Regions from separate parts of the Bacillus sp. BACIII genome, predicted to be linked through region 2. Evidence: riboswitches for the same ligand, from Rfam matches in the RefSeq annotation. Region 2 holds a riboswitch; each other region holds the start of a gene.
The links. A riboswitch is a leader RNA that binds a small molecule or an ion and turns the genes downstream of it on or off. The one in region 2 is predicted to bind S-adenosylmethionine.
Positions count from the first base shown of each region.

Region 1: linked by a shared signal. The riboswitch ahead of ACXN9U_RS05175 (2-hydroxyacid dehydrogenase) and the one ahead of ACXN9U_RS18110 (5-methyltetrahydropteroyltriglutamate--homocysteine S-methyltransferase) in region 2 are both predicted to bind S-adenosylmethionine.
Region 3: linked by a shared signal. The riboswitch ahead of metE (5-methyltetrahydropteroyltriglutamate--homocysteine S-methyltransferase) and the one ahead of ACXN9U_RS18110 (5-methyltetrahydropteroyltriglutamate--homocysteine S-methyltransferase) in region 2 are both predicted to bind S-adenosylmethionine.

Region 1 covers NZ_CM174437.1:979,186-981,381, forward strand. Annotated here, with positions in the region: gene ACXN9U_RS05170 (molybdopterin oxidoreductase family protein) at 1-935, opposite strand, end outside; SAM riboswitch class I at 1,082-1,174, shown strand; gene ACXN9U_RS05175 (2-hydroxyacid dehydrogenase) at 1,296-2,196, shown strand, end outside.
Region 2 covers NZ_CM174437.1:3,671,399-3,673,594, forward strand. Annotated here, with positions in the region: gene ACXN9U_RS18100 (hypothetical protein) at 125-292, shown strand; gene ACXN9U_RS18105 (LURP-one-related/scramblase family protein) at 395-871, shown strand; SAM riboswitch class I at 956-1,042, shown strand; gene ACXN9U_RS18110 (5-methyltetrahydropteroyltriglutamate--homocysteine S-methyltransferase) at 1,121-2,196, shown strand, end outside.
Region 3 covers NZ_CM174437.1:1,712,448-1,714,643, forward strand. Annotated here, with positions in the region: gene ACXN9U_RS07990 (S8 family peptidase) at 1-491, shown strand, start outside; SAM riboswitch class I at 632-786, shown strand; gene metE (5-methyltetrahydropteroyltriglutamate--homocysteine S-methyltransferase) at 870-2,196, shown strand, end outside.

The DNA of each region.
Region 1 (2,196 bases), 1.2 Mb from region 2:
ATACCGCCATTGTCATGGTGCTGAATGCCGTTTCCGATTCTGATAAGGGAAGGGGAGGTTTCCCCGTACATTCTCGCAAGGCGTCTGATATCGTCTGCTTTAACGCCTGTCATAACAGAAACCGTTTCCGGATCATACTGTTTGACATGCGCTTTTAATTCTTCACTGCCTTCGGTGTATTCTGTGAGAAATGCTTCATCGTGAAGGTTCTCGGCAAATAAAACATGCATGATACCGAGAGCGAGTGCGGCATCTGTGCCGGGGCGAATGGGAATAAACCAATCGGCAAGCCGGCCTGTTTGGTTCTTATGTACATCGATAACGACAATCTTAGCTCCTTTTTTCCGGGCTTTTTGAGCAATCATGACCTGATGCATATTCGTGCTGACGGCATTGATTCCCCAAAAAATAAAGAGCTTTGCATGTATGGTCTCTTCCGGATCAGTACCTGCGCCTTCTCCCATTGTATAGTTATAGCCCTCAGATCCGGCTTTGCTGCAGATCGTCCGTTCGAGCTGGCTCGCCCCGAGTCGGTGGAAAAAACGGCGGTCCATTCCCTCTGCCGCCAGTTTTCCCATATTACCGTAAAAGCTGTACGGGAGAATGCTTTCCGCTCCTTCTTCGGCAATAAGCTCTTTCCAGCGCGCACTGATCGTATTGATTGCTTCGTCCCATGAAATAGGCGCAAACACGGCTTCGCCTTTTTCGCCGATCCGTTTTAACGGGACGGTTAAGCGTTTTTCATCATAAATGCGCTCAGCCATGTGTCTGACTTTGTTGCAAATATTCCCTGATGTGACGGGGTGATCCGGGTCTCCCTGAATGTTAACGATTTTTCCGTCCTTTTTTGTCACAAGTAAGCCGCATTGATCGGGACAGTCCAGTGAGCACACCGACTTAAAGACCCCATTTGGCTGTTTTGCAGCAGAATTCATAGCCCATTTCTCCTCTTTTTTTATATTGTAAGCATTATAACATTTCGAAATAGATCGTCAATTCAGAAAAAAAGTGTTGACATCACGGAAAGACTTATCTATGATGAGTTTATTCTTTTAAAAGTCTGACAATTTCATCATTTTATTTTCTATCAAGAGAGGTGGAGGGACTGGCCCTATGAAACCTCGGCAACATTTATTGTGCCAATTCCAGCAAGCGTATGCTTGAAAGATAGGAAAGAATGGTCTATACATATTTGTGCGCTTCAAGCGGATAAAGACGGTATATGAATCTCTTTCCTTCTTCGGGGAAAGAGATTTTTTTGTGAAAAAATTTATGTGAAAAGGATGTTTTGCACCATGACGGTTTTAATTACCGCACCCTATCACGACGAGGGGCTGAAGGAGCTGACAGATCTGTTCGGCCGGACTGTGCACCTGCCGTGGAAGAAGCACGGCCGGGCCTATCGGGAAGATGAATTAATCCGGATGATTCAAGAGACAAACGCGTCGGGGCTTATTACCGAACTTGATAAGGTATCAGAGCAAGTGATTGATATATTGCCGGATTCCGCTTTTATCGGCGTCTGCAGAGGGATGCCGTCTAATGTGGATATCACGGCGGCGACTAAAAGAAAAATCCCTGTCTTCTATACACCGGCCCGCAATGCCCAGGCTGTTGCTGAAATGTTTATCGGAAATGTCATTTCGTTTTTGCGCCACACGTATTCTTCTCATCAGTGGCTGAAGGACGGGAAGTGGAATGGTGATTATTTGCAGGCTTACGTCAAATTCAGGGGAAATGAGCTGACGGGGAAAACAGTCGGCCTTATCGGTTTCGGAGCTGTCGGACAGAGAATCGCCCGGCTGTTGACGGCTTTTGACTGCAAGGTGCTGTACTATGACCCCTTTGTCAATCATGAGAACCGGGAGTATGAAAAAACGACGATTGAACGGGTATTTTCTGAAAGTGATATTGTCTCCGTTCATTTGCCGCGCACCGAAGAAACCATCGGCCTGATCGGCGCCCGGCACTTTCAATTGATGAAGCAAGAAGCTGTTTTTGTCAATACATCAAGAGCGGCGGTTACAGACAGAAAAGAGCTGCTGCGGGTGCTGAAAGAACGGCGGATTAAAGGAGCGATCCTTGACGTGTTTTATCACGAACCGCCTGAATCTTCTGATTATGAATTGATCTCACTGCCGAATGTGTTCGCGACTCCCCATTTAGCGGGCGCAACATTTGAGGTGGAGGATCATC
Region 2 (2,196 bases):
CAGATCATAGTCATTTTTACGGAAAATGTCTTTATTTTTTAAAAAAGTGACAATTGTTTGAATACTTTTCGTTTGTTTTTTCGTACAATAATAATACCAAAACTTTTTTTGGGAGGTATGTAAAATGATGCTACTTATTTTTGCTGCTTTGACAGGATACCTGGTTTTCTCTTTCAGTAAGGACAACCGCCGGAAAACGCCAAAGACAAGCCCGCTGGTGACAGCTGCCGACACGAATAACATCATTGATTTAAATGCGATCCGTCAGAAACGCCGGATGCCGCTATCATAAAAACGACAGCTGCCGCAAAATCGGCAGCCTTTTTTTGTGCACCCCTCCAATATGAAACCATCCGTCTCCTTTTTACGTACAACATAAAAAAGGAGTTTTTTTATGTATCATTTTTATATCAAAGAGCGGATGTTTACGTTTAAGAATCGGTTTCAAGTGTTTCTTGAAAGCGGAAAAGAAGTCTACAATGTTGAAGGAAAGCTGTTTTCGTTCGGTGATGAATTGAAGCTGACTGATTTGGACGGCCGCACGCTCGCCAGCGTCAGTCAGAAACTGATGTCGCTCGTTCCCCGTTACGAAATTTCCGTCGGCGGCAAGCCTGTATGCCAAGTCATCAAGAAAATGACGTTTTTCAAACCGAAATTTGAAATTTCCGGAGTCGGCTGGGATATTACCGGCGATGTGTGGGGACGGAATTTTCAAGTGACAGACGGGAAATCAAACCGGATGACCGTCACCAAATCATGGATGAGCTGGGGCGATTCTTATCATTTGGAGATTGAAAATGAAGAGGATATTGTTCTTTGTCTTGCGATCGCAATCGTGATAGATATGATTCTATTTGAGGGTGATAAATAAAAATATTTATCGAAATATATTGACAATATAAGATAATATACTAAGATTAAGAGTATTACAGTTTATTCTGAAAAATAGCATATTTCCTTATCAAGAGAGGTGGAGGGACTGGCCCTATGATACCCGGCAACCGCTGTTCAGCAGAATGGTGCTAAATCCTGAAGATAAGGTTGAGATTTGCGGACGCAAGCTCTTCCCTATCCAAGGGAAGAGCTTTTTATATTTCATTGAGGAAAGAAGGAATCGTTCATGTCACAGCAAAACACAGAACAACCATTGCACACTCTTCTTAGAAAAAACCCGCCGTTTCGCGCGGATCAGGTCGGAAGCCTGCTCCGGCCGGCGGCTGTGAAGCAAGCCCGCCTGCAAAGAGCGGCGGGTGAGATTTCGGCAGAACAGCTGCGCGAAATCGAAAACCAAGAAATCATCCGCAGCGTAAAAAAGCAGAAAGAAACCGGCCTCAATGTCGTGACTGACGGCGAATTCCGCCGGGCCTGGTGGCATTTTGATTTTCTCGAAAACTTAGACGGCGTCGAAGCGTTTACGCCAGATAGCGGCATTCAGTTTCACAATGTACAGACGAAAGCGCGCGGCATTAAAGTAACGAGAGATATTGATTTTTCTCAGCATCCGATGCTCGAAGATTATAAATTTCTTCACAGCATTGCCGGCGATGCTGTTCCAAAAATGACGATTCCAAGCCCGAATATGTTGTTTTTCCGCGGAAAATTGGAAAAAGCGGCGTATCAGAATGATTACAAACAATTTCAGCATGATGTATCAAAGGCGTATAAAAAAGCGATTCAAGCTTTCTATGACGCCGGATGCCGCTATCTTCAGCTCGATGATACCGCATGGGCCGTTTTCTTATCGGAAGCGGGGCTTCGCCAGATTGAAGCATTCGGAACGACGCCGGATGAGCTGCGCAGGCTGTTCGCAGCTTCTATTAATGACGCCATTAAGGATCGTCCTGCCGACTTGAAGGTTACGATGCATATCTGCCGCGGCAACTTCCAGTCCACATGGACGGCTGAAGGCGGATATGATGCGGCGGCGGAAACGATTTTTGACGGGCTTGACCTTGACGGATTGTTCTTGGAATATGATGATTCCCGCTCCGGCGGCTTTGAACCGCTCCGTTATGTCAAACGCTCTGATCTTCAGCTTGTACTCGGTTTGATTACGTCGAAACACGGCGATCTCGAAGACAAGGACGCGATTAAACGCCGGATTGAAGAAGCTTCTCAATATGTCAGCCTGGATCAGCTTTGCCTCAGCCCGCAATGCGGATTCGCTTCCACTGAGGAAGGAAACCTGATCACAGA
Region 3 (2,196 bases), 1.9 Mb from region 2:
CTGAACTGAAAGAAGCCGTCACAAATGCGGTAAAAAGCGGTGTACTGGTCGTTTGCGCAGCAGGAAATGAAGGTGACGGAGACGAGCGGACAGAAGAACTGTCGTATCCGGCCGCTTACAATGAAGTGATCGCCGTCGGATCAGTCTCAATCGCCCGTAAATCGTCAGAATTTTCAAACGCAAATAAAGAAATCGACCTCGTGGCGCCCGGAGAAAACATTCTCTCCACCCTTCCCAACCATAAATACGGGAAGCTGACGGGCACTTCAATGGCCGCCCCGCATGTGAGCGGAGCGCTGGCCTTAATAAAAGGGCTTGAACAGGACTCGTTTCAGCGGACGCTTTCTGAAGCCGAAATTTATGCCCAGCTTGTGCGGCGTACTCTTCCTTTGGGCATCGCCAAAACATTGGCCGGGAACGGGTTTCTGTATTTAGACGCACCTGATGTGCTCATGGAAAGAGCCGAACAGGCACAGCTGCTGTCTTTCTGATATTTTTCTCATATAATGATTGATCCGCTTGTCAACATCACCAATTTTTAAAATGTGAGATTTTCTATTGACAGTGATCTGAATAAGCTGATAAGATAACCAACAAATGATGTAACTTTTCAAAAAAATTGAAATATTTTCTCTTATCGAGAGTTGGGCGAGGGATTGGCCTTTTGACCCCAACAGCAACCGACCGTAATTCCATTGTGAAATGGGGCGCGTGATTTTTGCGCCGAGACGATTGTCTCCTAAGGCACGGTGCTAATTCCATCAGACGTGATCTGAGAGATAAGAGAGGCTTACATTTTGATGTTAAAGCCTCTTTCTCTCATGAGAAAGAGGCTTTTTTGTTACATCTCACTTAAAGGAGGAGACTTAATGACTACAATCAAAACTTCAAATCTCGGTTTTCCGAGAATCGGCTTGAACAGAGAATGGAAAAAAGCGCTTGAGGCTTATTGGAAAGGAAACACTGATAAAGAAACGTTTCTTAAAGAGCTTGACGGTTTATTCTTATCAGCTGTCAAAACACAGCTTGACCAAAATATCGATATCGTGCCGGTCTCTGATTTTACTCATTATGACCATGTGCTTGATACAGCCGTCAGCTTTAACTGGATTCCGGAAAGATTCCGCAGCATCACGGATCCTGTTGATACATATTTCGCGATTGCCCGCGGTGTTAAAGACGCCGTTTCCAGTGAAATGACAAAATGGTTCAACACCAACTACCATTACATCGTTCCTGAATATGACGAAAGCATTGAATTCCGTCTGACGAGAAACAAACAGCTTGACGACTACCGCCGGATCAAAGAAGAATTCGGAGCGGAAACGAAACCTGTCATTGTCGGTCCGTATACATTCGTCACACTTGCGAAAGGATACGAAGAATCAGAGGCGAAAGCGATTCAAAAGCGCCTTGTTCCTCTTTATGTACAGCTGCTGAAAGAGCTTGAAGCAGAAGGCGTCAAATGGGTTCAGCTTGATGAGCCTGCCCTTGTGACAGCCTCTGCTGAAGATGTCCGCGCCGCAAAAGAACTCTATGAATCTATTACAAAAGAGCTTTCAGGGCTGAATGTCCTCCTGCAGACATACTTCGATTCGGTTGATGCATATGAAGAACTCGTTTCGTATCCTGTACAGGGAATCGGGCTTGATTTCGTGCATGATAAAGGCAGAAACCTTGAGCAATTGAAAAAGCACGGCTTCCCGAAAGATAAAGTGCTGGCAGCCGGTGTGATCGACGGCCGAAACATTTGGAAAATCGATGTTGAAGAACGCCTTGATGCGGCTTTGGATATCCTCAGCCACGCTGATGTTGAGGAGTTATGGATTCAGCCTTCAAGCAGCCTTCTGCACGTGCCGGTGGCGAAACACCCTGACGAGCATCTTGAAAAGGATTTGCTGAACGGCCTGTCATACGCTAAAGAAAAACTGGCGGAACTCGGCGTCTTAAAAGAAGGGCTTCTGTCCGGCAAAGCGGCCGTCAGTGAGCAGATCGAAGAGTCAAAAGCGGCACTTAAAGCTTTGAAAGCATTCGCAACAGGAGCGAACTCAGCTCAAAAAGAAGAATTGAATCAGCTGACAGAAAAAGATTTCTCCCGCCCTGCAAGCTTTGAAGAACGATTGGCGCTGCAAAATGAATCACTCGGTCTTCCCCTTCTGCCGACGACGACGATCGGAAGCTTCCCTCAATCTGCAG